2 regions of the Cupriavidus sp. OV096 genome follow, and region 2 is predicted to be linked to the other one. Evidence: predicted binding sites of a transcription regulator. Region 2 holds the regulator's gene; the other holds the start of a gene.
The links. The regulator HrcA, encoded in region 2, represses chaperone genes, less so after heat shock. The targets are predictions, from matches to a motif close to TTAGCACTCNNNNNNNNNGAGTGCTAA.
Positions count from the first base shown of each region.

Region 1 (15,295 bases), on a different contig from region 2:
GCCGGCCCAGATGGCCGCCACCCCGGCGAGCGTGCACAGTGCCAGCAGCGCGCCCTGCAGCCGCCGCCGCCAGGGGGCAGCCGCCGGGGGCGGGGGTTGGAGGGGGTTCGCGGCCGTCTCTGGCGTCATGTCTTGTGTTGTCGATGGCTGCCCCTGTGCATCAGGAGGCGGTCCGGGGTACGGCGGGTGCCGGTGCAACGGTCGCACCCCTGCCCAGCGTATGGCGCAATGTAGTCGTTCTGCGGGGCGGACGAGCCCCGAGATACGGGGCATGGCGGGGCGTTGTTGGGGCTGGCGCTCGGGCGCATTTTTTGGTAGGGGGTGGGGAAGACCCGATGCCGCGGGCGGTCGGCGTCTGTATCATCGCGCACAGAATCCGCGCCCCGATCCGGCTGCAATCAGGCCGGGGCGGGCCGCGCGGCGGCCGTGCCTCCGCCACGGAGAGGGGAACCCATGGATATTGCGCGATTCTTCCGCATCGCCAGTTCGGCGTCGATTACCTTCGTTGTCGTGGTGGTGGTGGCCGTGGGCAGTACCTATTGGTGGGGCGGACGCAAGCTCGCGCGGACCGTGAAGGTCAACGTGACCCCGGTGACGATTCCCACCGACACCGCCGCCATCGCCCATGGCAAATATCTCTACGAATCGCGCGGCTGCATGGACTGCCACGGCGCCAAGGGCGCCGGCAAGCAGGTCTTCGACGAGCCCAACGGCCTGCGCGTGCGGGCGCCGGACATCACCCAGGCCAACCCCGACGTCGCCAAATATCGCCCGGAGGACTGGGACCGCGCCATCCGCCACGGCGTGGCGCCAACGGGCCGGCCGCTGCTGATCATGCCGAGCGAGGATTACAACCGGCTTTCAAACGAGGACTTCGGCGCGCTGGTGGCCTACGTGCGCAGCCTGCCGCCGGCCAACGGGCAGCCGGCCGAAGTGCGCTTCCCGTGGTTCGCGCAGGGGCTGTACGGCGCGGGCGTGATCCGGGACGCCGCCGAGAAGATCAACCATGACCTGCCGCCCGCGCCGGCGATTGCCGCCGCGGTGACGCCGGCCTATGGCCAGTACATGGCCAATGCCTGCATGGGCTGCCATGGCGGCGACCTGCGCGGCGGCCATATCCCCGGCGCGCCGCCCGACTGGCCGCCGGCCGCCGACCTGCGCCCGAACGGCGTGATGAAGCGCTACCCCCAGCCGGACCAGTTCGTCGCCATGATGCGCACCGGCAAGCGGCCGGACGGCACCGACGTCAGCCGGGTCATGCCGTTCTCCTCGTTCGCCAAGATGAACGACACCGACCTCAACGCGCTGCATCTCTATTTGTCCGCGACTAAATAGAAGGGGCGCTACGTAATTAGCAGGGCCCAGAAACTTTCGTTTCGCCCCATCCCGGTGCACGCCCACCCGTGTGCGTAGGGCGGCGCACGTTTCTCGAATTTGTTCTATCCTCCGTGGGCGCCGCCGGGTGGCCAGGGATCCCGTGCCACGTTGCTTGCCAACGAGCCCGGCGGTGCGATGCAAGAAGACTAAGGGCAACGCACCCAAGGAGTTCCCCGCAATGACTACCCTCACCCTCAACGGCAAGACCGTGGACGTGGACGCCGATCCGTCCACGCCACTGCTCTGGGCCCTGCGCGACAACCTCGGCATGACCGGCACCAAGTTCGGCTGCGGCATGGCCGCCTGCGGCGCCTGCACGGTCCACATCAACGGCCAGGCCACGCGTAGCTGCGTGATGCCGATCTCGGCCGTGGCCGGCAGCAAGGTCGGCACCATCGAATCGATGCCGGACGACAAGATCGGCCGCGCCGTGCTCGACGCCTGGCTGCGCCACGACGTGGCCCAGTGCGGCTACTGCCAGAACGGGCAGGTAATGAGCGCCGTGGGCCTGCTGCGCAGCAAGCCGCGCCCCACCGACGCCGACATCGACCAGGCCATGGCTGGCAACATCTGCCGCTGTGGCACCTATCAACGGATTCGCGCGGCCATCAAGGATGCCGCCCGGGCCATCGCCTGAGCGGGGAATCATCATGCGAATTCGTGGCATTGAAGCACTGGCCGGCGGCAGCGGCGCGCCGGTGAACGAGGCGTCCGCGCCGGCAGAAGGCATCGCCCCGCTCTCGCGGCGCAGCTTCCTGAAGCTGGGCGGGCTGGCTGGCGGCGGGCTGGCGATCGGCATCGGCGGGCTCAGCGCGGTTGCGCAGGCCCAGGAAGGCGCCCCCAAGGCGCCGTCCGCGCCGCAGGCGTTCCTGATCATCGGCCCGGACAACACCGTGACGGTGGCCGTGAACCGGCTCGAGTTCGGCCAGGGCGTGCACACGGCCCTGCCGATGGCGCTGGCCGAGGAACTGGATGTGGACTGGAAGAACGTGCGCGCGGTGCTGGCCCCGGCCGGCGACGCGTACAAGGACCCCGCCTTCGGCATCCAGATCACCGGGGGCTCCACGGCCCTGAACCACTCGTTCCAGCAGTATCGTGAGCTGGGCGCGCGCGCCCGGGCGATGCTGATCTCGGCGGCGGCCCAGCAGTGGAAGGTGGACCCGGCGAGCTGCAGCACGTCGCTGGGCGTGGTCACCTCCGGCAGCCATCGCGCGACGTATGGCGAGCTGGCCAACGCCGCCATGGGCCTGCCCGTGCCGGCGCAGGTCACGCTCAAGGACCCGGCGCAGTTCCGCATCGTCGGCAAGCCCACGCCGCGCCTGGATTCGGCGGCCAAGCTGCACGGCGACGCCGTGTTCGGCATCGACACCCGGCTCAAGGACATGGTCGTGGCCGTGGTGGCCCGCCCGCCGCGCTTTGGCGGCAAGGTCAAGACGTTCAACGCCGACCGCGCGCGCAAGATCAAGGGCGTGGTCGATGTGATGCTGGTGCCCGTGGACCGTGGCGGCACCGGCGTGGCCGTGGTGGCCGATGGCTACTGGCCCGCCAAGACCGCGCGCGAGGCGCTGGAGATCGTCTGGGAAGACACCGGCTCGACGGTGAGCACCGCCGCGCTGTTCGACCAGTACAGCAAGCTGGCCACGCAGCCGGGCACGGTGGCCAGGCCGCTGGACGGCATCGACGCCTCGCTCAAGGGCGCGGCGAAGGTCATCGACGCCGAATACCGCCTGCCGTACCTGGCCCACGCGCCGATGGAGCCGCTCAACTGCACCATGCAGGCCGAGGTTGCCGGCAACAAGGCCACGGCGGTGAAGGTGTGGGTGGGCTCGCAGTTCCAGACCGTCGACCAGGCCGCCATCGCCCGCACGCTGGGGCTGGCGCCGGAGAAGGTCACGCTGAACACGATGATGGCCGGCGGTGGTTTCGGCCGGCGCGCGGTGCCGACCTCGGACTATCTGGTGGAAGCCGCCAACGTGCTGCGCACGTGGGTCGGCAACGGCCACACCGAGCCGCTCAAGGTGATGTGGAGCCGCGAGGACGACATCAAGGGCGGCTACTACCGGCCGCTGCACGTGCACCGCGCGCGCATCGGCGTGGACGCCAAGGGCGCCGTGGTGGGCTGGCAGCACACCATCGTCGGCCAGTCGATCGTCAGCGGCACGCCGTTCGAGTCGATGATGGTCAAGAACGGCGTGGACGTGACGATGACCGAGGGCATCGTCGAGAACGACTACGACGTGCCGCTGCAACTCGCCGTGCATCATCCGAAGGTGGACGTGCCGGTGCTCTGGTGGCGCTCGGTGGGCAACACGCACACGGGCTTCGTCAAGGAAACGCTGGCCGACGAGATGGCTACCGCCGCCAGGCAGGACCCGGTGGCGTGGCGCCTGGCCCGGCTGGACCCGCAGAAGCACGCCCGGCACCGCGCCGCGCTGCAACTGGCGGTGGACAAGTCCGGCTACGGCAAGAAGAAGCTGCCGAAGGGGCATGCCTGGGGTGTGGCCGTGCATGAGTCGTTCGGCTCGGTGGTGGCCTATGTGGTGGACGTGTCGGTAGTCAAGGGTGAGCCGCGCGTGCACCGTGTGACCGCCGGCGTGCACGCGAACCGCGTGGTCAATCCGCTCTCGGCCGAGGCGCAGATCCAGGGCGGCTGCGTGTTCGGGCTGTCGATGACCCGGCCCGGGTTTGCCATCGAGATCGAGAACGGCGCGGTGAAGAACAGCAACTTCCCCGACTACCCGCCGCCCCGCATGCCGGACGCCCCGCAGGTGGACGTGTTCTTCGTCCCCTCGCAGGACAACCCGACCGGCCTCGGGGAACCGGGCGTGCCGGCCATCGCGCCGGCAGTGGCCAACGCGCTGTTCCGCCTCACTGGCAAGCGCCAGCGCCAGTTGCCGTTCGTGGTCTGAGGCACGCTGGCCGCGTCGGCCAGATACCGTTCCTCACCTCCCGCCCCTCTCCTGCCATGCATCCTGCAAGTGGGAGAGGGGCCATCACCGACAGCGACACCGCTGTTACGTGCCAGCGGCGACGCCGCGCCTCCATCCTCCTCTGACAGTAGTGTTCCGCCCCGAATCTGACGGGCCTGAATTGTCGCGCGCAGTCACTCGCACATCCCCCGAGGATGTGTTGTGGCGATGTAAAACATCATCATTTGACGTACCTCTTTCAGCGCCTAGGATGGTTGTACTTTCACGTCGATGCCGCGTGATGGCGCAGTCCACGCAGACTCTGACAAGGATGTTTCTAGAGAGGGCGCATATGAAAACCTTCAAAGCGAAGCTCGCTGCGGCAACGCTGGCGGCGCCATATTCACTGCTTCATGCGCAAGTCGTCACCGTTCCATCCTCGACCTCCACGGTCCGTTTGCAGACGCTCGATCCTGCGGCGACGAACTTTGAGGCGCCCGCCGGTACCGTTATCGCGGTAGCCACGGATGATGGCCTGAATGCGAATAACACGCGGAACTGGAATCTCGTCAATCGCGGCACGATCACGGGAACCAATGACGGGATCTCCCTTGACGCTCTCACTCCGGGTGGCTCACGCTTCGAGAATTACGGCACGGTGAGCACCTCGGCAACGACGGGGGCCGGACCATTCGGCGGCTTGTACGCGAATAGCGGGGCGACGGTGATCAATCACGCCGGCGCCACGATCTCCAGCGGAGACCGTGCCATCCACATGGGCGCGCCCGGCACGGTGACCAACAACGGACTGTTGCAAGGGGGGCAGGACACGGTCATCTTCGTGCAGGGCGGGACGTTCACGCAGGGCGCCACGGGCCAGGTTTCTGGCCTGAATGGGGTCGTCTTCAGCGCCAATACGCTGGCAGGCACCAACGCAGGGTTGATACGCGTGGCAGGTACCGGGTTATGGGTGCGCGGCGGCGCAGCCGGAACGTTCGACAACACGGGAGGGACCATCGAGGTCATTGCCACGGGCGGGCTGCGCACCGCGGTGGTGGCTGATACTGGCGCGAAGCTCGACTTGGTGGGCGGCTTCGTCCTGGCGGCCGGCGGGTTTTCGCGGGGGCTTGTCGCGCAAGACGTGCAATCGACGATCAACGCCCGCGACCTGTCGATTGAAGCCGATGGAAACCAGGCGCGGGCCGCCAACGCGATTGCCGGCGGCGTGACCACAGTGACCAATACGAGCATGACAGCGCGGGGCCCTGGCAGTGCGGGTGTCGTGGCGTTGACCGCAGGGCGTGTCCAGGTAAGCGGCGGCACGGTGACGACGACGGGCGCTGACGGTGACGGTCTGGTGGCCTACGGCGACAGTGCGGGCGGCGCAGGTGGCGTGGTCGTGGCCGATGGCGTGCGGATCAGCACGTCTGGCGCCACCGCCTATGGAGCACGTGCTGCGGGCGCGGGAACGGGCACGCCGGCATCCGTAACGATGACGGGCGGTTCGGTGGAGACGTCGGGTGATGGCGCCATCGGGCTGGTTGCCATCACGCAGACCACGCTGACCGCGGGCAACGTCGCCGTGACCACGCGTGGCGTGGGCAGCGAAGGCGCTACGGCGAGGAACGCCGCGCGACTTGTCATGAACGGTGGTTCCGTGACAACGACGGGCAATGACGCCGTGGGCCTCAGCACGGTGGGCTCGGGCGAACCTGACCAGGTGGGTGCCGTGAATGATCCGGATGCGGCGATCATTCCAGGCGCGTCCGTGGGCGGCGCCTCACTCGCGGCGACCGGGGTCACCGTCAACACAAGCGGTACGGGGTCGCATGGCGTTCGTGTGCGTGGCGACAGTGTGCTGTCGTTGGTCGACAGCACGGTCACGGCCAGCGGCGCCGGCGCCAACGCGGTGCAATACGAAGCGGCCGGCGGCGCGGGCACGCTGACCGCTGCGGGTTCGACCCTCGTCTCCCAGCAGGGCGCTGGCATTGCCATGAACGGGGGGACGATGAACGTGTCGATGACAACGTCATCATTGCATGGCAGCGGGGCGTTGTTCAACGTCACGGGTGGCGGCACGCTGAACCTGAATGCTGACGCCGGCTCCACGCTGACCGGTGCGGCGCTGACCGAGGCAGGCAGTACGTCGAATCTCGTCCTGCGGGACAGCACGTGGAACCTCACCGGCGACTCGCGGCTCACGACGCTCAACAACGACCCAAGCCAGATCCTGTTCTCCGCACCGGTGGGCGGGGTGTTCAAGACGCTGACCGTCGGCCAGTACAGCGGCGACGGCGTCATCGGGCTCAACACCTATCTGGGTGGCGATGGCTCGCCATCGGACAAGCTGGTGATCGACGGCGGGACCGCCTCCGGCACGTCCAGGCTACGGGTGACGAATGCGGGGGGGCCGGGGCTGGTCACGAGCGCGAGCGGCATCCAGCTCGTCGATACGATCAACGGCGGCACGACGCAGGCCGGTGCGTTCTCGATCGACGGCCGCGCGGTGGCCGGCCCTTATGAATACCGGTTGTTCCGGGGCAGCATCGACGGCACCGCGCCGCAAGCCTGGTACCTGCGCTCCGAGCAGGACCCGCCTCCGCCGCCGCCCGACCCCGCGCCGGGCCCCGCTCCGAGCCCGGCGCCGGACCCTGTGCCCGATGTGCCCAGGCCGGTACGTCCGCTGTATCGGCCAGAGGTGGGCGCGTATCTTGCCAATCAACGCCTGTCGGGCCAGATGTTCGTGCATAGCCTGCATGATCGCCGCGGCGAGCCGCAGTATGCGGAGGGGGTGGGCCTCGTGGGGCAAGGCAAGCCGGGTGCGGGCTGGCTGCGCATGGTGGGCAAGTGGGAAGGCGGGCGTAGCAAGGATGGCGTGTTCAAGACCAGCACCGATTCGTTCCTGCTGCAAGGCGGCGCGGAGTTGGCGACGTGGCAGGCGGGCGGCGTGGCGAGCCGCCTGCATGCGGGCGTGATGGGCAGCTACGGCTACGCCAGCAGCGATGCCGAGGCGCAAGCCAACAGTGCACACGCGAAAGGCAAGGTCGAGGGCTGGAGCCTCGGGATCTACGGCACCTGGTACCAGGACGACGAGAAGAAGCACGGCGCCTATGCCGACGCATGGTTCCAGTACGGCTGGTTCAGCAACCGCGTGGAAGGCGACCAGTTGCCCACGGTGAAGTACAGCGCGAACGGGCTGGCGGTGTCTGGCGAGGTCGGCTATGCCATGCCGCTGCGCGGCGGCTGGGTCGTCGAACCGCAGGCGCAGTTGATCTACGTCGACTACAACGAGAGCGACATCGACGAGCCGAACGGCACCCGCGTGCGTGGCGCCAGTGCGAGCGGCATCCTGACGCGGCTGGGCGTGCGAACGCACCGCACGTTCGTGCGCGAAGACGGTCGCAAGCTGCAACCCTATGTCACGCTCAACTGGTGGTACTCGGACACCGAGAGCCACATCGCCTTCAACCAGGTGCAACTGGGTTCGATGTACCCGCGCAACCGCTTCGAAGCCAAGGTGGGCATGAACCTGGCGCTGAACAAGTCGTGGTCGGGCTGGACCAGCGTGTCCGGCGCATGGGGCCAGCAGGATTACTACCAATACGCGGTGCGTGTGGGCGTGCGATACGCGTGGTGACCGGCACGGCCTGCCGGATGAGGGGTCAGCGCAACACCCGGACCGCAGACTTGCGTTTGCCGCGTCAGCACGGTACAAACGAACGCAACCATCACGACACGGGGTTGGACATGGCCACTCAGGAAAGCGCGCTGACGTTTGCGCTGCTCGCCGTGCCCGCGCGCGCGGCCATCTGCCGCGCCTTGCTCGAGGCCGGCGATGACGGCCTGCCGGCCGACCAGCTCGCCCAGCTTGCCGGGCTCACCCTCCATCGCGCGGCCCATCACTTCAGCGAGATGGTGCAGGCCGAGGTGCTCGTCCTCGTCATTCGCGACCGCCGGGTCGGCTATGTGCTCAAGGCGCGCCGCGAGGTGCGCGAGGCGCTGGGCTACCTCGACAGCAGCGGACTCGACTAAGCCGGGGGCCGGGCGGCCGCGATCCGGGCGATGTTGTTGCGCGCGGCTTGCTCGGCATCGGCAAAGGCGGGCGTCAGGAACAGCCGCTCGCGCTGCGCCAGCGTAGTGAGGAAGCCCACGCGGCGTGCCATGAAGGCCGCGTGCAGCGCCGCGCCGGCCAGCCCGGTGCGCCGGGCCAGCAGCGCGCGGTTCTCCTCGAACACGGCTTGCGTATAGGCGTCGAACGCCTCGGCGGGGGCCGCCAGCCGGTACAGGTCCAGATCGAGCACCGTGGCCGCGTCGGGCGCCGTCGGCGTGTGCGCGCGGGTGTCCAGCACGATCTGCATGGCCTGGCGCAGCACGTCGTCGTCCACCTCATCCACCATGGTTTCGATCAACGCCGCCGAGGCGGCCTCGTTGTGCTCGCAGCCGGGCACGTACACGGCGTCATGAAACAGCACCGCCAGCGCCTGCGCCGGGTTCAGCGCGAGGCCCCGGGCGTGCGCCACCTCGAACATCTCGAGCACATGGGTGCGGTCGTGGTAGCGGCGATAGGGCGCCTCATAGAGCGCCAGCGCCTGGAGCACGGTCTGGCGCGGCAGGAAGTCCAGGCGGGCCAGCGCGGCCGGCCAGTCCGGCGCGAAGCGGGGCATCTCGCCCGCGTCGGTCCGCACCGGCTCGGTGAAGACTTCCGCCGTGCGCACCCACAGGATCGAGCGGTCGCGCATGGACTCGTAGACCACCACGGGCGCCAGGTCGGCCTCGAAGCGGCCCAGGCCGGTCACACGGTAGGCGCCGCCCTTGTAGTGGCGGTAAGGCATGCCCGGCACGAGGTCCGGGTCGTTCGGCATCGGTATCGACTTCGGAATGGGATTCGCCAAGATATAGACTCCACGGTTGCGGCGGATCATAAGTCATAGGGTAAACCCTTGCGTAGGGAAACCCCGTATTCAGCGCCTGTCTTGAAAACGACAACCCTCGTCCCTATAATTAGCACTCCCCGGGGGTGAGTGCTAACAGAGCCCTTGCGGTACCCGAAAACCGTTGGCCGTCGCCTTCAGACGGCCATTTGTGAATCAAAACTCACTTTTTGTACCTAGGAGTCCGTATGAACCTGCGTCCTCTGCACGACCGTGTGATCGTGAAGCGTCTGGACAATGAAACCAAGACCGCATCCGGCATCGTGATTCCCGACAATGCTGCCGAGAAGCCCGATCAAGGCGAAGTCCTCGCCATCGGCCCCGGCAAGAAGGATGACAAGGGCAACAACATTGCCCTCGACGTCAAGGTGGGTGACCGCGTGCTGTTCGGCAAGTATGCCGGCCAAGGCGTGAAGGTGGATGGCCAGGAACTGCTGGTCATGCGCGAAGAAGACATCATGGCCGTGGTCAACAAGTAATCCACGCGTCACTCGTACAGATCAGGAGAAACAGAACATGGCAGCAAAAGACGTAGTGTTCGGCGACGCCGCCCGTGCCAAGATGGTCGAAGGCGTGAACATTCTCGCCAACGCAGTGAAGGTGACCCTGGGCCCGAAGGGTCGCAACGTGGTGCTGGAGCGCAGCTTCGGCGGCCCGACCGTGACCAAGGACGGCGTGTCCGTGGCCAAGGAAATCGAACTGAAGGACAAGCTCCAGAACATGGGCGCGCAGATGGTCAAGGAAGTGGCTTCCAAGACCAGCGACAACGCCGGTGACGGTACCACCACCGCTACCGTGCTGGCCCAGTCGATCGTCCGCGAAGGCATGAAGTTCGTTGCCGCCGGCATGAACCCGATGGACCTGAAGCGCGGCATCGACAAGGCTGTCGGCGCTGCCGTGGAAGAGCTGAAGAAGCTGTCCAAGCCCACCACCACCAGCAAGGAAATCGCCCAGGTTGGCGCGATCTCGGCCAACAGCGACGCCTCGATCGGCGAGCGCATTGCCGAAGCCATGGACAAGGTTGGCAAGGAAGGCGTGATCACCGTGGAAGACGGCAAGTCGCTGGCCGACGAGCTGGAAGTCGTGGAAGGCATGCAGTTCGACCGCGGCTACCTGTCGCCGTACTTCATCAACAACCCGGAAAAGCAGGTTGTTGCCCTGGACAGCCCGTTCGTCCTGCTGTTCGACAAGAAGGTGTCGAACATCCGTGACCTGCTGCCGGTGCTGGAGCAAGTGGCCAAGGCTGGCCGTCCGCTGCTGATCATCGCCGAAGACGTCGAGGGCGAAGCCCTGGCAACGCTGGTGGTGAACAACATCCGTGGCATCCTGAAGACCGCTGCCGTGAAGGCCCCGGGCTTCGGCGACCGCCGCAAGGCCATGCTGGAAGACATCGCCATCCTGACCGGCGGTACCGTGATCGCCGAGGAAATCGGCCTGACGCTGGAAAAGGCGACCCTGAACGACCTGGGCCAAGCCAAGCGCATCGAGATCGGCAAGGAAAACACGATCATCATCGACGGCGCCGGCGACGGCTCGGCCATCGAAGGCCGTGTGAAGCAGATCCGCGCCCAGATCGAAGAAGCCACTTCGGACTACGACCGTGAAAAGCTGCAAGAGCGCGTGGCCAAGCTGGCCGGCGGTGTTGCCGTGATCAAGGTTGGCGCTGCCACCGAAGTCGAAATGAAGGAAAAGAAGGCACGCGTGGAAGACGCGCTGCACGCCACCCGCGCTGCCGTGGAAGAAGGCATCGTCCCCGGCGGTGGTGTGGCCCTGCTGCGCGCCCGCGCTGCGATCTCGGGTCTGCAAGGCGAGAACGCCGACCAGAACGCCGGTATCAAGATCGTGCTGCGCGCCATGGAAGAACCGCTGCGCCAGATCGTGCTGAACGCTGGTGAAGAGGCTTCGGTCGTGGTGGCCAAGGTGATCGAAGGCAACGGTAACTACGGTTACAACGCTGCCTCGGGCGAGTACGGCGACCTGGTGCAAATGGGCGTGCTGGACCCGACCAAGGTGACCCGCACCGCGCTGCAAAACGCCGCTTCGGTTGCTTCGCTGATGCTGACCACGGACTGCGCCGTGGCTGAATCGCCGAAGGAAGAGTCGGCTCCGGCCATGCCGGGCGGCATGGGCGGCATGGGCGGCATGGACGGCATGATGTAAATCACGCCGGACCAGACGAGGCCTTCGGGTCTCGTCGACGTCTGACAAAAACCCCCGCGGGCGCAAGCTCGCGGGGGTTTTTGTTTGGGGGCGGAGGGGGCGGGGGTCTAGATCTCCACCACCCGCCCCCAATCAAACACCGGGTTCTCCGGGTTGCCCGTTCGTCTCGATATATACCCGCGCGGGTTGCAGACTACGCGGGACTGGTCGATCCAGTAGTCGAAGCTGGTGTGGGTGTGGCCGTGGATCCAGAGGTCGGCTTGGGCCACGAGGTCGGGGCGGCGGGAGAGGAAGCCGGCGGAGACGATGTCGTGGGCGTAGCGGGGGTCCAGGCTGCCGAGGTCGGGGCCGTGGTGGGTGACGACCACGGTCTTGCCGTCGAAGGGTTCGGCCAGGGTGTCCGTCAGCCAGGCGGTGGCGGCGCGGTGGCGGGCCAGGGCGTCGGCGGGGGTGTAGGGGCGATGCTGGCCGGCCTCGTCGGTGGTTTCGATCAGCCGGTGGTCCACCACCACGCGGGCGCAGGCCTGCATGGCGTCGTCGATGCGGTCGGTGCCGTAGAGGCAGTAGTCGGTCCACCAGGTGGTGCCGATCACGCGCACCGGGCGGCCGTCGCCATCGGCGTACTCGGCCACGGCGCCGTTGAGCAGCGCCACGTTGGGCGCCGCCTCCGCCGCTTCGGCCATCAGGCGGTCCACGGTGTCGAAGTTGTTCTCGTAGTACTCATGGTTGCCGGGCACGTAGACCACCGGCACATCGAAGGTGCGGGCGGCCCAGTCGATGCCGTCGCGGCCGTTGGCGATGTCGCCGGCCAGGATCACGAGGTCCGCCGCGCACGCGGGGATCGCGTCGGTCTGGTTGTGCTCCAGGTGGATGTCGCTGAGGATGCGCAACTTCATGGGGGCTCCCGGACTCGCCATGTTGGTGTGCGATCGATTCTTCAAAAAAAAGACAGCCTGGTCAAGACCAGGCTGCAAAAGAGGAGCCAGGGGGGCCTCGGCGCTGCTCATGGGGGGCAGCGCGAGGGGCTGGCCGTGCCCGGAGGCCCGGCCGTGCCACTGGCTCCTTTCCTGGCTAGTGGGCCAGGCGCGGGGGGACGTAGCCGCCGTAGTACGGCCCGACGCCGCCGCCGCTGTTCGTGACCTTGAAGTTGGGGATGAAGTAGCCCTCGATGTACTTGCCGCTGCCGCCCACCGAGGCGGTGATATGGAACGCCGCGAATGCGGTGATCGGGCCGAGCGAGCCCGGGTTGAGCGACGAGGTGACCGGCAGCAGGTAGTCCTGGTTGACCCCCACATAGTTGTAGTTCGAGGTCTTGGTACCGTCCTGCATCCAGATCTTGTCGCCGATGGCCACCGGCGACGGGTTGCCGCTCTGGAGCAGGTCGCGTGTGGCGGTGGCGCTGTTGTCGGTGGACTTGAACGTAGTCCACTGGCCCGATTCGCACGGCCCGTAGTGGTAGGCGGACCCGATGCGGAACAGGTAGGGCTTCTTGGTCGCCGGATCGAGCTTGGGCTGGTTGGTGGCGCTGTCCCAGAAGTTGTTGTACAGGCACTGGCTCAGGGCCACCGGGAACAGCCCGCCGTTGCCGATGATGCCCGGCGCTGCGATCACCGCCACCGCGGTGGCGGTGGTGCTTGCCGCGGCGCCATCGAAGACCTGCGCCAGCAGGGTCGGCACGGGCCCGCCGTTGCTGCCCGCCCCCCGGCTGATGGTCACCTGCACTGCGGGCACGTCATTGGACGTCGGCGTGATGTCCTGCGGCTGGAGCCCGGCCGGCGTGCCGGTCAGGTTCCAGTAGCCGGCCTGCACCGTGCCGCTGGTCAGCGTGACGCCGGCGGCCTTGTTCAGGCTGATGGCGTTCGTGCCCTTGGTGACGCCCGCGGTCCAGGCGGGCTTGGGATTGGCCGGGAACAGCCCGGCCGCCCCGGCCAGCGCGGCGGCATCGGCGGCGTTCTGCAACTCGTTGCGTACGATGGCCAGATGGGCGACATCCACCGCCAGCGCGCCCACTGACAGCACCGAGATCAGCATGAACGGCATCATGATGCCGATGGCGCCGCGCTGGCGGTGCCGACGGGTCAGTCGGGCTGGCGGGTCCTGCCGCAGGGTTTCCTGGCGCATGGCACACCTCCTGTCTCTAGATTTGGGCTACTCGCATAGCATGGTGGTGAGCGCGTTGATCGTCAGCGGCCCGGTGAAGGGCCGGATCAGCGGGCCGAGCAGCAGGCCGTTGAACGTGTACGACACCTGCACGGTCAGCGCGGTCCCGGTCGACGCGCACGGCGAGACGGTCAGCGGGAAGGTGCAGGTGGCGGCGGCGCCATAGGTGACCAGCTTGTTGGTGCAGTAGTTGAGCGCCACCTGCTTGATCTGGGTGTTGGTCATCGCCGGGGACTTCAGCACCACGCCGGCGCGGGCCGCCTCGCGGCTGGCGTTGGTGACCACGGACTTGTCATAAAGCGCGGTGCCGAACTCGATCACGCCGAACACGATGAACAGCAGCAGCGGAAAGATCAGCGCGAATTCCACGGCGGCGGCGCCGGCGTGGCGCGGGCCGCCCGGCTGGCGGTGCCGGGGGGGAAGGGGGCGAGGGGGACGAAGGGCGGGTCGACGCATGGCGGGCTCCGGCGGGGTCAGTTGTTGGTCACGCTGCGCAGGGCGGTGACCACCTGGATGGCGGCCGGCCCGAGCAGCACCACAAACAGCGACGGGAAGATGCAGAAGATCAGCGGGAACAGGATCTTGGTGCCGATCTTGGCCGCGCGTTCCTCGGCCAGCGAGTGGCGCTTGGTGCGCAGCATGTCCGAATGCACGCGCAGCGAATCCGCCACGCTGGTGCCGAAGCGGTCCGCCTGGATCAGCATCGCCACCAGCATGCTCACATCCTCCACGCCGGTACGTGCCGACAGGTTGCGCAGCGCCTTGTCGCGCGGCAGGCCGGCGCGCAGCTCCAGCGTCAGCAATTCGTATTCCTCGGCCATGGCGGGGCGGGCGGTGCGCATCTCCGCCACCACGCGCAGGATCGCGGCATCCAGGCTCAGGCCGGCTTCCACGCAGACCATGATCAGGTCCAGGCTGTCCGGGAAGGCCTCGAAGATGTCGCGCTGGCGGCGGCCCACCTTCCAGCGCAGCGCGAAGTTGGGCAGGTAGAAGCCCGCCACCGCCATCGCGAACAGTCCCGTCATGAATTCCTGCTGCCGCGCGGCTTCCACCTCGCCGACCAGCGCTACCCAGAGCGCCATCGGCAGGCCGAACGCGAGCACGGTCTTGATGCCGAAGTAGAGCGGAATCGCCTCGGCCGAGCGCCATCCGGCATGGATGAAGCGCGTGCGCAGCGCGGAGTTCTCCCAGCCCTCCTTCGGCAGCGAGAGCTGCGCCAGCGGCCGGGCCAGCCGCTCCATCCGGCGCATCCATTCGCGGCGGCCGTCGGGGATCGGCGCGCCGCCGGGCGCCTCGCGCTCGATCTGGCCGAGCCGGCGTGCCACGGGGTTCGGGCGCATCACGATCATCGCGACCCAGACCGCGCCGAAGACGATGGCGAAAGTGACGCCCAACAGGAGGATGGTTGTGGTTGGCATGGTTGTCCGGGAATCTTCCCGCCTCGGTAATTGGGGTGCCTGAATGCCCGCCCTAGACGTGGATCCGTACGATCTGGCGCATCCACAGGATGCCCACGCAGGTCATGGCGACGGCGTACCAGAGCATCTGGAGGCCGGTCGGGTCGGTCCACAGCGTGGCCATCATCTCGGGATTGATCTGGAACACAATGCCCCCGACCACCACCGGCAGCAGCGTCAGGATCCAGCCACCGAGCCGGCCCTCGGCCGACAGCACGCGCACCTTGTCCAGCAGTTGCAGCCGCTTGCGGATCAGGCCGGCCACGTTGTCGAGGATCTCGGCCAGGTTGCCGCCGGACTC
Region 1 is NZ_FOWM01000010.1:108,724-124,018, forward strand. Features, by position in the region: gene BM115_RS20270 (diguanylate cyclase) at 1-129, opposite strand, end outside; gene BM115_RS20275 (c-type cytochrome) at 454-1,335, shown strand; gene BM115_RS20280 ((2Fe-2S)-binding protein) at 1,556-2,014, shown strand; gene BM115_RS20285 (xanthine dehydrogenase family protein molybdopterin-binding subunit) at 2,028-4,286, shown strand; gene BM115_RS20290 (autotransporter family protein) at 4,987-7,923, shown strand; gene BM115_RS20295 (winged helix-turn-helix domain-containing protein) at 8,034-8,318, shown strand; gene BM115_RS20300 (DUF1653 domain-containing protein) at 8,315-9,148, opposite strand; gene groES (co-chaperone GroES) at 9,406-9,696, shown strand; gene groL (chaperonin GroEL) at 9,734-11,377, shown strand; gene BM115_RS20315 (metallophosphoesterase) at 11,485-12,273, opposite strand; gene BM115_RS20320 (TadG family pilus assembly protein) at 12,449-13,498, opposite strand; gene BM115_RS20325 (TadE family protein) at 13,526-13,993, opposite strand; gene BM115_RS20330 (type II secretion system F family protein) at 14,011-14,955, opposite strand; gene BM115_RS20335 (type II secretion system F family protein) at 15,008-15,295, opposite strand, start outside.
Region 1: a site for HrcA is predicted at 9,288-9,314, ahead of groES (co-chaperone GroES). Genes of this name have one in related genera too.

Region 2 (15,295 bases):
CGCTACCTCGACTATGGCGTGATCGCCGCCATCCGCGCGCTGCACGCCCAGATCCGTGCGGAAGCGGCCAAGCGCAGCGGCGGGCTGGCCGGCCACGGCGTGAACCAGCGCTCGTTCAATATCAAGCTCGGGCGCGGCGGCATCCGCGAGATCGAGTTCATGGCGCAGGTGTTCCAGTTGATCCGCGGCGGCCAGGACCCCGCGCTGCGCGTGCGGCCGACGCTCGAAGTCCTCGACGTCGCCGTGGCCCGCAACCTCCTCCCGGCGGGGCAGGCCGAGCAGTTGGCCGATGCCTACCGCTTCCTGCGCCAGCTGGAACACCGCCTGCAATACCGCGACGACGCCCAGACCCACCACCTGCCGACCAGCGAGGATGAACAGCTGGCCGTGGCGCGGATGATGGGCTACGAGGACTGGCCTGCGCTGGTCGCCCAGATGGATGGGCTGATGGCGCCCGTGGCGCAGCAGTTCGAAGCCACTTTCGCCGATCCGTTCAGCGACCCGGACGCGCCGCAGTGCGAGGCGCTCTGGCCCGAGATCGTGCGGGAAGGGCAGGGCTCGCGGCCCACGCAGGACGGTCCGGACGAGACCGATCCCGAGTCCTCGCCATGCCAGCGGCTCCAGGCGGCCGGCTTCAGCGACTGCACCGGCCTCTACGACCGCCTGCGCGCCATCGCCACCTCGGTGCGCTACCGCGCGTTGTCCGAGTCGAGCCGGGCGCGCTTCGACCAACTGGTCAACCGCGCGCTCGACCTCGCCAACAAGCAGGACGATGCCGACTGCACCATCGCCCGTTTCCTCGATTTTCTCGATGCGATCAGTCGGCGAGCCTCGTATCTTTCGCTGCTGTCCGAGTACCCGCAGGCGATGGATCGCGTCGCCCAGACGCTGCATGCTTCGCGCTGGGCGGCGGCCTACCTGACGCGCCATCCGCAACTTCTGGACGAACTGCTCGATAGCGAGGCCCTGGCGAGCGCGCCGGACTGGCCCGCCTTCCGTGCCCGCGTGGCCGAGCGCCTGCAGGTGGCGCACGGGCAGGTCGAGATGCAGATGGACATCCTGCGTCGCGAGCACCATGCCGAGACCTTCCGGATCCTGCTGCAGGACCTGCACGGCCTGCTAACGGTGGAGCAGGTGGCCGACCGTCTCTCCGATCTGGCCGATGCGATGCTCGAAGTCACGCTCGGGGCGGTCTGGGCCCAGTTGGCCACGCGCCACACCGAGACACCGCGCTTCGCGGTCATCGCCTACGGGCGGCTGGGTGGGAAGGAGCTGGGCTATGCGTCCGACCTCGACATCATCTTTCTTTATGACGATGACCACGAGCGCGCGCCTGACGTCTACGCAGCCTACGCTCGCCGCCTGATCACGTGGCTCACGAGTCACACGGCGGCCGGGATGCTGTTCGACGTGGACATGCGGCTGCGGCCCAACGGCGCGGCGGGGCTGCTCGTGACGAGCTTCGACGCGTTCCGGCGCTACCAACTGCGCGAGGGCGACAACACGGCCTGGGTCTGGGAGCATCAGGCGCTCACGCGGGCGCGCTGGTGCGCCGGCGACAGCGAGATCGGCGCGCGCTTCGAAGCACTGCGCGAAGAGGTGCTGCGCCAGCCGCGCGACGCCGCCGCGCTGCGCGACGAAATCGTGCAGATGCGTGCCAAGGTGGCCGAGGGCCATCCCAACCCCATGCCGCTGTTCGACCTCAAGCACGACCGGGGCGGCATGGTCGACATCGAATTCACGGTGCAGTACCTCGTGCTGCTGCACAGTGGCGCGCATCCGTCGCTGACCGGGAACAAGGGCAATATCGCGCTGCTGCGCATGGCCGGCGAGTTGGGTTTGATCGACAAGACCGTCGCTGTGGCCGTGGGCGATGCCTACCGGCTATTCCGCGCACGCCAGCACAAGCTGCGGCTCGATGGCCAGGACCAGGCGCGCGTGCCGCCGGCGTCCGTGGCGGAGCAGGCCACGCAGGTGCGAGCCCTGTGGAGCGCAGTCTTCGGTGAGTAGTTCGGCCCCGCCCCAGCCCGACCACGGCTGGCCGGCCATGCTGGCGACCATCGCCGGTGTGGCCGGGGTGGCCGCGCTGTTCACCTTCGTCCCCTGGCTGCACGCCCACGGGCTGTACCTGCGCGATGCCGTGCGGCTGGACGGCCAGTGGTGGCGCCTGGCCACGGCAATGTGGGTCCATCTGGACTGGCGCCACTATCTGGTCGACTTGGCCGCGGCCGCAGGCTTGCTGCTGCTGGCCGGCCGCGCCACCCGCATCCGCGAGATGCTGGCCGTGCTGGTCATCAGCGGGCTGGCCGTGCAGGTGGCCTTGCTAAGAATCCCCTCGGTCGGCTGGTACGGCGGGCTCTCCGGCGCGCTCCACGGCCTGGCCCTCTGGACCGGCCTGCGCCTGCTGCAAGCCCCAGGCGTCTCGCGCGTGATCGGCGTCATCACCTGCCTGGTGGTGATCGGCAAAGTCTGGACCGAGCAGTCCTGGCTCGCCGCTCTCGTCTTCGACCCCTCCTGGGGCTTCAGCATCGTCCGCGCGGCCCACGCAGCCGGCGCAATCGCCGGGCTGGCGTGCTGGGTCCTGCAGGAATGGTGGCGCACGCGGCGCGGGAATGACGCGGGGCGCTAGCGAACCCGCCGCCGCATCCCAAATCCCACCACCCCAATTCCCAGCAACACCACCGCGCTCCAGGGCGCGATGGCCCCACCGCCACCACCCCCGCCTCCGCTATCCGAGGCCACCGGCGCGGGGGCGGGGGTTGCCGTGGCGGCCGGGTTCGCGGCGGCCACCAGCGCGCCGTCGGCGTCCAGCAATCCTGCGCCGCATTTGCCGACGTTGGCACTGGCCGTGCAGTAGGTATTGGCGGGATGGGCGCGCGCGGAGCTTTTCAGGCCAGCGGTGACCTGGGCTGGCGTCAGCGCGCCGTTGACCGCGAACATCATCGATACCACGCCGGAGACCATCGGCGCGGCGAAGCTGGTGCCGGCCGAGTTGCTGATGACGAAGTTGCCGGCGGTGGTCGTGCCGGAATTGCTCAGCGTGCGGATCAGCGACGAGCCGCCGGGCGTGGAGCAGGTGGGTGTGTTGCCGACCATGACCACGCGCGAGTTGCCGCAGCCGCCGCCCGGGGCGCTCAGGGCGACCTGCGGGCCGACGTTGGCGAAGCTGGCGTTCTCGCCATCGTTCGCGTGAGCGGTGACGGCGATGACGCCGGTGCAGTCGGCGGGGGCTTCCACGGCACCGGCCGAATTGCCGGCTGCGGCCACGACCACTACGCCGGCGGCGTTCAGGTCGTTGACGGCCTGCTGTTCGATGGACGAGCAGCTGCCGCCGCCCAGGCTGATATTGACGACCTTGGCGGGCGTCGGATTGGCCGGCACGCCGGGCACGGCGAGCCCGCCGGCCCAGCGCATGCCATCGACCGTATCGGACAACAGCGCGCCGCAGCGGCCCGAGACGCGCACCGGCTGGATCCGCGCGGCCCAGTCCACGCCGGCGATGCCCACGCCGTTGTTGGTCAGCGCGCCCAGCACGCTGGCCACGCGCGTGCCGTGCCACGTGCTGTTGGCCTGTCCGCTGCCGTCCTGACACGTCTGGCCGGCCGGCACGAAATCGCCCGGATCGATCGGATCGCTGTCGCGGCCATCGCCGTCATTGGAGACGGCGGTGGTGCTGATGAAGTCGTAGCCAGGCACGAGCCGGTCGATCAGGTCCGGGTGGGGCAGGTAGCCGGTGTCGACCACGGCCACCACGATGCTGGCGTTGCCGCGCGAGCGGTCCCAGGCGCGTGTGAGGTTGGCGGCGCCCACGACCTGGCTCGGCAGGGCCATATAGGTCTGGGCGCTGGCGAATTCGGGGTCGTTGGGAATGGAGTCGTGCAGGCGCAGCCAGCGGTCGGGCACCGCATCGGCGATGCGCGGGTCCTGGCGCAGTCGCTTCGCCACCGTTTCGGGGTTGTCGCCCTTGGTGTCGGTCACGCTCATCAGTTGCAGCGTGCCCGCCATCGACCGCTTCACGCCGAGCGCCAGGCCCGTGTTGGCCTCCACGTTGCGCATCTGGGTGGACATCTGGGTGGAGGTGGCGGGCTGGCTGCCGTCCCGCCAGCGCACGATGTAGTTGCCCGTGTAGACCGGCGCGGCCCGCGCTCCGGCGGCGCCCTGCGCGGTCGCCGGCAGGCTCCAGCAGGCGGCTACCGCCAGCAGTGCGGCGGACAGCCCTTGGGCGGCGCGACGGCCGCGCTTCAGCGTGTGGTGTGGCATCTACGACTCCTGGGGGCGTTGGTAGTGCGATGCGAACTGCTGAACTGCTGAGCTACAACCTACAGGAAAACGGGCGCCTTATTGTGCGGGCATGTCCCGGGAAGTCGGCATGGTGCGATGCGGCTTGAGCGTGCGGTCCGACGTGGCCGATTCCACGCGCGGCGCGGCCTGGAGCGTGGTCACGGCCTGCTCGAGCGTGATGTCGGGCGCGGCCGTGATGGCGGTGACCAGCCACACGCCACCGGACATCGGCCGCTTCACCACGTACCGCACCGGGCCCTCGATCGTCGCCAGCAGCTTGCCGGCATCCTCGGACACCATCACCTCGGGTGGCGTGAACTTGACGAGGATGTCGCCGATGGCGCGGTCGTCGGTGATGCTGCCGCGCGGCGGGGCGAACGATTTCGACTCCGACGCGCAGCCCGAGACGGCGCCCAGCGATGCCAGCGAAGCAGCGGCGGCCAGCGCCATCGCCAGGACCTTGCGGCGGGGGTGTTGCGGGGACTGACCAGCGGTCATGGGGCGAAGCTCCTGAAATCTGTATCTATATATATAGCGGGATGCGGACGTGGCGACGGTGCGGCTTTAGCCAGCAGCCCGGCGCGGGCGGCGCGAGCCCCCTTCGCGCGGGGTGGTGCTGGCCTGGTTGGCCGCAGGACTCGCGGCCAGTTCCGCAGCGCGTGCCCCTTGCGCCAGCATCTCCTGCGCGTGTTGCGTCGTCGTGGCGGTGACCGTGGCCCCGCCCAGCATGCGCGCGGTCTCGTTGACACGGCCCTCGGTGTCGAGCACGCGGATCCTGGACCGCGTGACGGCGGCCCGGGCCTTCGTGGCGTCGGCCGTCTCCTTGCTGACCAGCAGGTGCGTGCCAGCCTGCGCCGCCACCTGCGGCAGGTGGGTCACGCAGAGCACCTGCCGCGCGCGGCCCAGTTCCTGCAGGCGCCGGCCCACCACCTCGGCCACGGCGCCGCCGATGCCGGTATCCACCTCGTCGAAGATCAGCGTGGGCGTGGGCGCGGCTTCGCTCGTGATGACGGAGATGGCGAGGCTGATCCGCGCCAGTTCGCCGCCGGACGCCACCTTGGCCAGCGGGCGCGCCGTCACGCCGGCATGGCCGGCGACGAGGAATTCCACCTGCTCCAGCCCGTGGCTCTGGCCTTCGGCCTCGTCGAGCGGGTTCAGCGCCACCACGAAGGTGCCGCCGGCCATCGACAAGCCCTGCATGGCGTCCGTGACGGCGCCGGACAGCGCCTTGGCGGCGGTCTTGCGTGCGGCGGACAGGTGCCGCGCCAGCGTCAGGTAGGCGGCGCGCGCGGCGGCCTCGCGGGCCAGCACCTTGTTGAGGTCTTGCGCGGACTGCAGGTCGTCGAGTTGCTGGCGGCGGGCCAGTAGTTCGTCCGGCAGTTGCTCCGGCGGCAGGCGATACTTGCGCGCCGCCGTGTGCAGTGCCTGCATGCGCGCTTCCACGGCCTGCAGGCGTTCCGGATCGAGTTCGAGCCGGTCGACGTAGCGCGTCAGCGAATGCGCGGCTTCCTCGACCTGCACCTGCGCCGGTTCCAGCGCGGCGAGCACGTCGCGTAGCGCGGGATCGACATCGGCCAGTTGCTGGATGCGGTGCACCACGCTGTTGAGCACGGACAGCACGGCGCCATCGGCCTCGGACAACGCGTCCAGCGCGGCGCGGCTGCCGTCGATCAGGCCGGCCGCGTGCGAGAGGCGGTTGTATTCGCCCTGGATCTCTTCCCACTCGCCCGCCTGCGGCGCCAGCTTGTCGAGTTCGCCAACCTGCCATTCCAGGCGCTCGCGTTCGAGCTGCATTTCGCGCGATTGCGACTCCACGGCTTCGCGCTGGCGCACGCAGGCGCGCCAGGCCCGCCACGCCTCCGCCACCGCGCCGGCCTGTTCGGTCAGGCCTGCGTGGGCGTCGAACAGGTGGCGCTGGGCGTCCGGGCGGAGCAGTAGCTGATGGGCGTGCTGGCCGTGGATGTCGACAAGCTGGTCGCCCACCTCGCGCAACTGGGTCAGCGTGGCCGCCGTGCCGTTGATGAACGCCTTGCTGCGCCCGCCCGCATCGACGGTGCGGCGCAGCAGCACGGTGCCTTCGCCGTCCAGGCCGGTTTCGTCGCCGGACAGTTCGCGCTCGGCCAGCCAGGCGTCCAGCGCCGCGTGCGTGCCGAAGGTGGCGCTGATGCTTGCGCGGGTGCTGCCTTCGCGCACCACGCCGGCGTCGGCGCGTTCGCCGAGCACCAGGGCCAGTGCATCGATCAGGATGGACTTGCCGGCGCCGGTCTCGCCGGTGAAGACGGTGAAGCCGGTGGTGAAGTCGAGGTCGAGCGTATCGACGATGACGAAATCGCGGATGGACAGGCTGCGGAGCATCGTGGCCTTGGGGGGAGTGGGGGCCGGCTCAGAGCCGGTTGTCCTCGGTCGGGTATTCGTGCCAGTGCAGCTTCTTGCGCAGCGTGGCGTAGTAGTTGTAGCCCACAGGATGCAACAGGGTCACGGTCTTGCTGGAGCGGCGCACGACGATCCGGTCGCCCTGCAGCAGCGAGGTCAGAGACTGCATGTCGAAATTGGCGCTCGCGTCGCGCGCGGTGGCCACCTCGATCGTCACTTCGGCGTCGTGCGGCAGCACGATCGGGCGATTGGACAGCGCGTGCGGAGCAATTGGCACCAGTACCAGCCCAGACAGCGTAGGATGCAGGATCGGTCCGCCGGCGGCCAGCGCGTAGGCGGTGGAACCGGTGGGCGTGGAGACGATCAGGCCGTCCGAACGCTGGTTGTACATGAAATAGCCGTCCACCGAGACCGCCAGCTCGACCATGCCGGAAATGCCCGAGCGGTTGACCACCACGTCGTTGAACGCCAGCGCGGAGAAGATCACGCCGTCGTCACGGATCACGCGGGATTCCAGCAGCATGCGGGTCTCGGCCTCGTAGCGGCCGGCCAGCATCTCGGGCAGGGCGCGCGTCACGTCTTCGAGCGGGATGTCGGTCATGAAGCCCAGCCGGCCATGGTTCACGCCGATCAGCGGCACATTGAGCCCGGCCAGCTGGCGGGCCAGGCCCAGCAGCGTGCCGTCGCCGCCGAGCACCACGGCCACGTCGGCCTCGCGCCCGATCTCGTCGGCCGAGAAGACGGGGTAGCCGGAGAGGCCGGTCGCCTGCGCGGTTTCGCGCTCGAACACCACGTCCTGGCCGTTGCGCGAGATGACGGCGGCCAGTTCCTCGAGCGGGCCCTCGATGCCGGCGGTCGCGTACCGGCCGACCAGGGCAACGGTCTGGAACGCGGCGCGGGGCGCGGCGGCGGGGGCGATGGCTGGGTTCTGGGGGGCAGACATGCCGGGATTAGACCATACCGCCGTGACCATTGTCAGTAGGCGGGCACGCACCGGTGCGAAGCCCGCCCGAACCGGGGAAAGTTGTTTAAAATCGGGGCACTATGGACGAACGTTCGAAAACGCTTCTCAAGACCCTGATCGAGCGCTACATCGCCGAAGGCCAGCCCGTGGGCTCGCGCACCCTGTCCAAGTACTCGGGTCTCGATCTCTCGCCGGCGACCATCCGCAATGTGATGTCCGACCTCGAGGAAATGGGGTTCATCGCCAGCCCGCATACGTCGGCCGGCCGGATTCCCACGCCGCGCGGATACCGGCTGTTCGTCGATTCGATGCTCACGGCGCGCCCGCTGGAGGGCGGCACCATCGAGATGACCGCCGAACTGGCCGCGCTGACCGGCCAGATCCAGGGCCAGCTGGGCGGACAGCAGCTGGGGCCGCAGCGGATGATCACGGCCGCCGCGCATACGCTGTCGAACCTCTCCCGCTTTGCCGGCGTGATCATGACGCCGCGCCGGGGCCAGTCGTTCCGCCAGGTGGAGTTCATGCGCCTGTCGGAGAAGCGCATCCTGCTGATCATCGTCAGCCCCGAGGGCGACGTCCAGAACCGCATCATCCAGACCGAACTGCCGTACACCCCCGCCCAGCTGATCGAGGCGGCCAATTTCTTCAATTCCCACTACGCCGGCATGAGTTTCGATGCAGTGCGCAGCCATCTGCGCGTGGAATTGCAGGACATCCGCCGCGATATGTCAGCGCTGATGCAGGCCGCCGTGGAGGCGGGCAGCAGCGCCATGGCCGAGGATGACGACCAGGTGTTCATCTCCGGCGAGCGCAAGCTGCTCGAGGTGGAAGACCTGTCGTCCAGCATGGACAAGCTGCGCCGGCTGTTCGATGTCTTCGAACACAAGACCAACCTGCTGCAGCTGCTCGATGTCTCGAGCCACGCGCAGGGCGTGCAGATCTTCATCGGCGGCGAAAGCCAGCTCGTGCCGCTCGAAGACATGGCCGTCATTACCGCGCCCTATGGTGTCGATGGGCAGATCGTCGGCACGCTCGGCGTGATCGGCCCGACGCGGATGGCCTATGAACGGGTCATCCCGATCGTCGACATCACCGCGCGGCTGCTCTCGAGCGCGCTCTCCCAGAACTGATGGCAGCTTGCGGGCACGCCACGTGACAGCGCGTGCGTGGCGCCCGCCATTTCCGGAAACCCTATGACGTTCTCGGCAGAACCGGCTTACCAGCATGGCCAGGCGCCCCGCACGGCCATCCTGCTTATCAACCTGGGCACGCCGGATTCGCCCACGCCCAAGGCGGTGGGGCAGTATTTGAAGGCGTTCCTGTCCGACCCCCGTGTGGTCGAGATCCCGCGTCTGGCCTGGCTGCCGATCCTGCACGGGCTGATCCTGCCGTTCCGCTCGCGCGCTTCGGCCATGAAGTACGAATCGATCTGGCTGCGCGAGGCGCACATGACCGGCTCGCCGCTGCTGGTGCACACCGAGCGTCAGGCCCACGCGCTCCAGCAGCACATGCACCGGCTCGGCCACGACGTGACCGTGGCCTGCGCCATGCGCTACGGCAATCCGTCGATTGCTTCGGTTATGGAGGCCCTGCGCCGGCAGGGTACGGAACAAGTGCTGTTATTGCCACTCTATCCGCAGTTTTCCGGGACGACCACGGCCACCGCGTTCGACGAGGTCTTTCGCGTGCTCGCCGGCTGGCGAAATCAGCCGGAATTGAGACTGATAAAGCACTTTCACGATCATCCGGCCTATATTTCGGCCCTGCAGCAGCAGGTGAGCGGTTATTGGGCGCAGCACGGCATGCCGGACTTTGCCCGGGGCGACAAGCTGATCCTGTCCTTCCACGGCCTGCCGCGCCGATTGTTGGATCTGGGGGACCCCTACCATTGCGAATGCCTGAAGACCGGGCGGATGCTGGGGGAGGCGCTCGGCCTGCAAGCGGGTCAGTATCAAGTGACGTTTCAGTCGCGTTTCGGCAAGGCGGAATGGCTCCAGCCCTATACCGCGCCGACGCTGACCGAACTCGGCAAGGTCGGCACGCATCGCGTGGACGTGTTCTGCCCCGGCTTCCCGGCCGATTGCATCGAGACGCTCGAGGAAATCGCCATGGAAGGGCAGTCCGAATTCCGCGTGGCGGGCGGCCAGGAATTCCATTTCATTCCCTGCCTGAATGATGCGGACTACTGGATTGCCGGGCTGGCCGAGATCGCGCTGCAGCATCTGCAAGGTTGGCCATTGCGCCAGCCGCATCCGCACGAGTTGGAAGCGCGGCGCTCGCGGGCGCAGACCCGCGGTGCCGCGGCGTAAGGAATCAAGGAGTTAGACGATGGATGTGGACTTCGAGGCGGGTGCCCGGCAACGCATCGACAAATGGCTGTGGTGCGCCCGGTTCTTCAAGACGCGCTCGCTGGCGGCCGAGGCCGTGGAGCGGGGCCGGGTGGAGGTCAACGGCCAGCCGGTCAAGAATTCACGCGAAGTGAAGCCCGGCGACGCCGTGATGATCGACGCGCACCAGCAGCGTTGGGAGATCGAGGTGAAGGGCGTGGCCGCCTCGCGCGGGTCGGCGCCCGTGGCGCAGACGCTGTATGCAGAAACGCCGGCAAGCCAGGCCCGGCGTCAGGAAGAGGCGGAACGGCGGCGCATGCAGCCTGAGCCGACGGCGCAGCTACAGGGCCGCCCGACCAAGCGCGACCGGCGCCGGATCGACGATTTCAGAAATTAGGGATTCAGCGGTTGTACGGGAAGTACGGAACGATGTAGTGCTTGAACACCGCCTTGCCGCTGCCATACTCGGTTTCACGCGGCGTGAACGCGCCGGAGGCGCAGATGAAGAGTGTCATCACCGACAGCGCGGCGAGTAGGCACACGGTAACAACAGGCAGCTTGTGCATGGCGAACCTTCCGAAGGATGCACCAAAATGATTCACAGCGTGCTCCCGTTATTTTTGTCATTTTTCATTGATAGATCTTAGTCATTGCGTTGCAGCAAAGCAATGAACACCAGATTGCATCAATCACGGCTTTGTAACCGCGTATTTCGGCGTCTCGCCCCCTTCACACTTGAAAAAACGGGGAGTGGCGCCAACTGCGGCTAGACTTGCCGGTTTGGCATCCCGACCCACCCGACGGCCTGCGCCAGGCGGGCCGAGTTTTAGATTTGATACGGATCGACATGGAAGAACAGAACCAGACCCAGACGCCATCTTCAGCTTCGAGCACGCCGCAGGCGGCGGACGATGCCCTGCGCGCCCAGCAGCCTGGCACGGACGCCCCGGCCGGCGATGACGTGGCCCGCCTCACGCAACAGGTGGCCGACCTGGAGGCCAAGGCCAAGGAAAACTACGAGCTGTTCCTGCGCGCCACGGCAGAGGGCGAGAACATCCGCCGCCGGTCGCAGGACGAGGTCAGCAAGGCACACAAGTTCGCGATCGAGAACTTCGCCGACAACCTCGTGCCCGTGATGGACAGCCTGCAGGCTGCGCTGGCCGACAACACCGGCGACCTCAAGAAGCTGCGCGAAGGCGTGGAGCTGACCGCCCGCCAGCTGGCCGCCGCCTTCGAGCGCGGCAAGATCGTCGAGTTGAACCCGGTGGGCGAGAAGTTCGACCCGCATCGTCATCAGGCGATTTCGATGGTGCCGTCCGAGCAGGAGCCCAACACCGTGGTGAACGTGCTCCAGCGCGGCTACATGATTGCCGAGCGCGTGCTGCGCCCGGCACTGGTGACGGTCTCGGCGCCGCGCTAAATCCCGCGCAAGCCGGAAACCCCCAAGCCTGACCCGACGCCCGGTGCCTGAACGCCCGGGCGTTGTTGTTTCCAGGAACCCTGCGATGTCAGACGACGCTCAATCCCCCCATCCCGATCATCTCGATCACCGCGCCTTCGACGCCTTCGCCATGCAGGCTGTCGACGGGAGCACCATCGACGCGGCCATCGCCGCCGCCGGCGAAGACCTGGTCTGCGTGTTCTTCTGGGGCGTGGACTGCTTCAACTGCGAGATGGCCAAGAAGGCGATGCTCGCCAACCCGGACCCGATTCGGGCGCTGAACCTGCGCTGGCTGCACGCCAACGTCTACGAACACCCCGAGCTGGGCAAGCGTTTCGGCCTGCACGGCATTCCGGTGTTCATGTTCTTCCAGCGGGGCAAGAAGCTGGGCCGCGCCACGGGCTGGCACGGCCACGGCCAGTTCACGGCCGCCGTGGCTAACGCGCGGCTCAAGGCCGAGGGCAAGCCGCTGGCCGGTTGATCAGCGCGACAGCGCGTAGCCGATACGGAACTGCCACGGCGTCTTCTGGTTGTAGTCGAGCAGGCTCTCGCCGTAGCCGTAGAAGTAGCCGGCCATCAGGTATCCCGCCGTGCCCGGCAGCAGCCGCGCGAGCGGGTAGGTGAGCTGCGCGTCGACGCTGCCATAGCCTTTGCGCGTGCCCTTGCGCAGCGTGGCGGCGAACTCCCACGAATCGGGCCGGCCATAGGCCACCAGCAGGTCCATGTAGCCGCGATAGTGGGCGATGTCCTCGTTGTCGCTCTTGCCGACGTAGGCGTATACCTTGGGCGCCACGCGCCAGTGCCAGTCGGTCTGGTCGCCGAAATACATGGTCGGCTTCAGGAACAGCGTGTTGACGCTGCGCGACTGGTCGCCATCGCGCCCGTTCGACTCGTGCTCGAAACCGGTGGCCAGCGAGAGTCGGCTGATCACGCTGTTCTTCACGCCCGTATCGGACAGGTAGTAATAGAGGCTGGGCCGGTAGTTGGTGTCGCGGAACGGGCGCGATTCGTCGTGCAGGTCCCATAGCGAGAACTGCGTGTAGGCGAAGTACAGGTTGTCCAGCACGCTCTTCGAGGTCGGGTTCTCGCCCTCGAACAGGCGGTACTTGAAGCTGATCTGGAACTTGGCGTTGGCGCCGTCGTGGCCGCCGAACATCAGGTACATCGGCTCGTTGAACGAGAGGCGCTGCGCGTCGCGCAGGTCGGCCGGCGAGGGCCCCGGCGTGCCGCCGTTGGCGGCGGTGACGATCGGCGTGACGGGTACGGTTGCCCCATCCGGCTGCGGCGTGCCTTGGGCGGAAGCCAGATCCTTGTGCTCCGTCGCGGCGGTGCCCGGGGCCGTGGCCGCTACGGCGGGTGCAGCGGGGACTTCGCCCGGCAGCGGCGCGCGGTTCAGCGAGACGACGACCGGCGCGGCGTCGATGCCGGCCACGTCGAGCCGCACCTGGCCACGCATGCCGGCCGGCCAGTCGGCGGTATAGGTGATGGTGCGGATGTCGCCGTGGCGCAGGTTCAGCACGGACGGGCCGCCGCCGGTGCGCTTCATCTCGATCCGCACGGGCGCGGCGAGATCGCCGGTGGCGCTCACCTGGAGCGTATCGGGCACCGCGTAGCGCCGCGTCGACTGGTCGGCGCTGACCAGCAGCGTGAGCGTGAAGGGGCGCGTGCCGTCGATCACGCGCGGCGGTTGCAGCAGCGAGACGGCGGCGTGCGCGGAAATCGGGCCCAACAGGGCGAACGAAAGGAGAGCCGCGCTGCCGAAGCCGGCGCGGCGAGGCACGGAGAGAGACATGGATCGTGCGCGTCGCGTCGGCGCAGGGGCCGGGGACACGTCAGAGTTTGGAATGCCCGACAGCCTAACACGTGGCTCGCGGGCATCTTGTGACGAATTGTTGGTGTGAAAAGTGCGGGGTAAGCCGGTCAGCCGGCAGCGCGGCGGCGGATATTGTCGACGTAGGCCTGCCCATCTGGCGGCATACCGGTGCGCTGTGCATTCCAGAGCATTTCGCCGAGGCATTCCATGATCTGGTGCTGGGCCTCGTGCTGGGAATCGAGTCGCCGCGAAAGTGCCTCATACGCCGCGCGAATGCCGGGCGGCTGATCGATCGACACCTGTTCGGAAATCGACAGGTGCATCGCCAGATGCAGGAACGGATTGGTCTGGCCGCCTTCGGGCGTGTAGTCGCGCGTGAGCGCGCCTTCGGTATCGGTCAGCAGCGGGTGGTATTCGGGATGCTCGTCGATCCAGTCGACGGCAATCACTTCGAGCGGGGTGAGGACATTGCCCGCCACCCGTTTCTGCCACGCGTCGCAGAAGAACCGGCGGACTTCTTCTCTTGAGGGATTGAACATGATGGGCGGTATTGTAAACGAGCCCTCCGAACGCTGCCGGCCGCCCGCCGCGCACAAGTAGAATGCGGGCTTCCTGGTGTCTCCTTCCCGCTTCTTCGCACCGCCCATGACCGCTTCCGCCACCCTCGGCCAGGCCCGCCACACGCTCGCCGGCGTGCTGATGATTGCGCTGTCCGCCAGCGCCTTTGGGGCCATGGCGATCTTCGCGCGCTACGCCTATGCCGCCGGCGCTGATGTCTATGGCCTGCTGGCGGTGCGCTTCGTGCTCGCCGCCGTGGCAATGGCCGTGGTCATGCGCACGCGCGGCATCCGTCTGCCGCCGTGGCGGCGCGTGCTGGCGCTGGCGGCGATGGGCGGCATCGGCTACGTCAGCCAGTCCTACTGCTTCTTCACGGCGCTGAACTACGCGCAGGCCAGCCTCGTGGCGCTGCTGCTCTATCTCTACCCGCTGTTCGTGACGATCCTCGCGGCGATCTTTCTCAAGGAAAAGCTGACCAACGCGGCGGTGATCGCGCTGGTGCTGTGCTCGGTCGGCGCCGGCCTGACAGTGGGCGGCGGGGAGGGCAGCCCGCTCGGCATCGCGCTGGGCGTGGCGGCGGCGGTGATCTACTCGATCTATATCGTGGTGGGCGCGCGCGTGACGGCCGGCGTCAACGCCATCGCCACCACCACGGTCATCTGCACCGCAGCAGCGGTGGTCTATGTGACGGTCGGCATCCTGCGCACTGGCGCCGGCGTGCCGCCGCAGTTCCCGGGCGACGCCGGCGGCTGGCTCGCCTTGATCGCCATCGCGCTGGTCTCCACGGTGCTGGCCATCCTGACCTTCTTCGCGGGCTTGCAGCGGCTGGGCGCTTCCAAGGCGTCGATGCTGTCCACGCTGGAGCCGGTGGTGACGGTGCTGCTGGCGGCAATGTTGCTGGGCGAGCACATTGGCGCCACGCAGGCCATCGGCGGTGGGTTGATCCTGGCCGGGGTGCTGTGGCTCACGCGTCGCGCCAGCGGCACCGCCCAGCCAGACACCGCCGTCGACGAAAGGATTTGAGGGACATCGTGAAAGCCGTTGCTCGGCTTTCCGCGCATCGATCGGTACAATCGCGCTTTCTTTCATCCAGAAACCGGGAAGACGCGCAATGAAATCGATCGATCAGGCAGCAGTCGCACAATTGTTCACCGAAGCCCGCACGCACAACGTGTGGCAGGACAAGCACGTGGACGACGCCCTGCTGCAGCAGATCTATGAAGCGATGAAGTTCGGCCCGACCGCCGCCAACAGCAGCCCGGCCCGCATCGTGTTCGTGAAGTCGGCCGCCGAGAAGGCCCGGCTGCTGGAATGCGTGTCTGCCGGTAACGTCGAGAAGACCCGCTCGGCGCCTGTCACCGCGATCATCGCCTTCGACAACCACTTCCACGACCAACTGCCGAAGCTGTTCCCGCATGCCGACGCCCGCGCGTGGTACGCCGGCAACACCGAAAAGATCGCGCGCGATGCGCTGATGAACAGCTCGCTGCAAGGCGGCTACTTCATCCTGGCCGCCCGCGCGCTGGGCCTGGACTGCG
Region 2 is NZ_FOWM01000003.1:201,699-216,993, forward strand. Features, by position in the region: gene glnE (bifunctional [glutamate--ammonia ligase]-adenylyl-L-tyrosine phosphorylase/[glutamate--ammonia-ligase] adenylyltransferase) at 1-2,010, shown strand, start outside; gene rrtA (rhombosortase) at 2,048-2,629, shown strand; gene mprA (MprA protease, GlyGly-CTERM protein-sorting domain-containing form) at 2,626-4,260, opposite strand; gene BM115_RS08230 (hypothetical protein) at 4,339-4,779, opposite strand; gene recN (DNA repair protein RecN) at 4,846-6,636, opposite strand; gene BM115_RS08240 (NAD kinase) at 6,665-7,597, opposite strand; gene hrcA (heat-inducible transcriptional repressor HrcA) at 7,699-8,748, shown strand; gene hemH (ferrochelatase) at 8,812-9,927, shown strand; gene BM115_RS08255 (RNA-binding S4 domain-containing protein) at 9,947-10,342, shown strand; gene BM115_RS27265 (hypothetical protein) at 10,347-10,511, opposite strand; gene grpE (nucleotide exchange factor GrpE) at 10,793-11,365, shown strand; gene BM115_RS08265 (thioredoxin family protein) at 11,451-11,867, shown strand; gene BM115_RS08270 (phospholipase A) at 11,868-13,178, opposite strand; gene BM115_RS08275 (DUF1841 family protein) at 13,307-13,738, opposite strand; gene BM115_RS08280 (DMT family transporter) at 13,845-14,780, shown strand; gene BM115_RS08285 (malonic semialdehyde reductase) at 14,869-15,295, shown strand, end outside.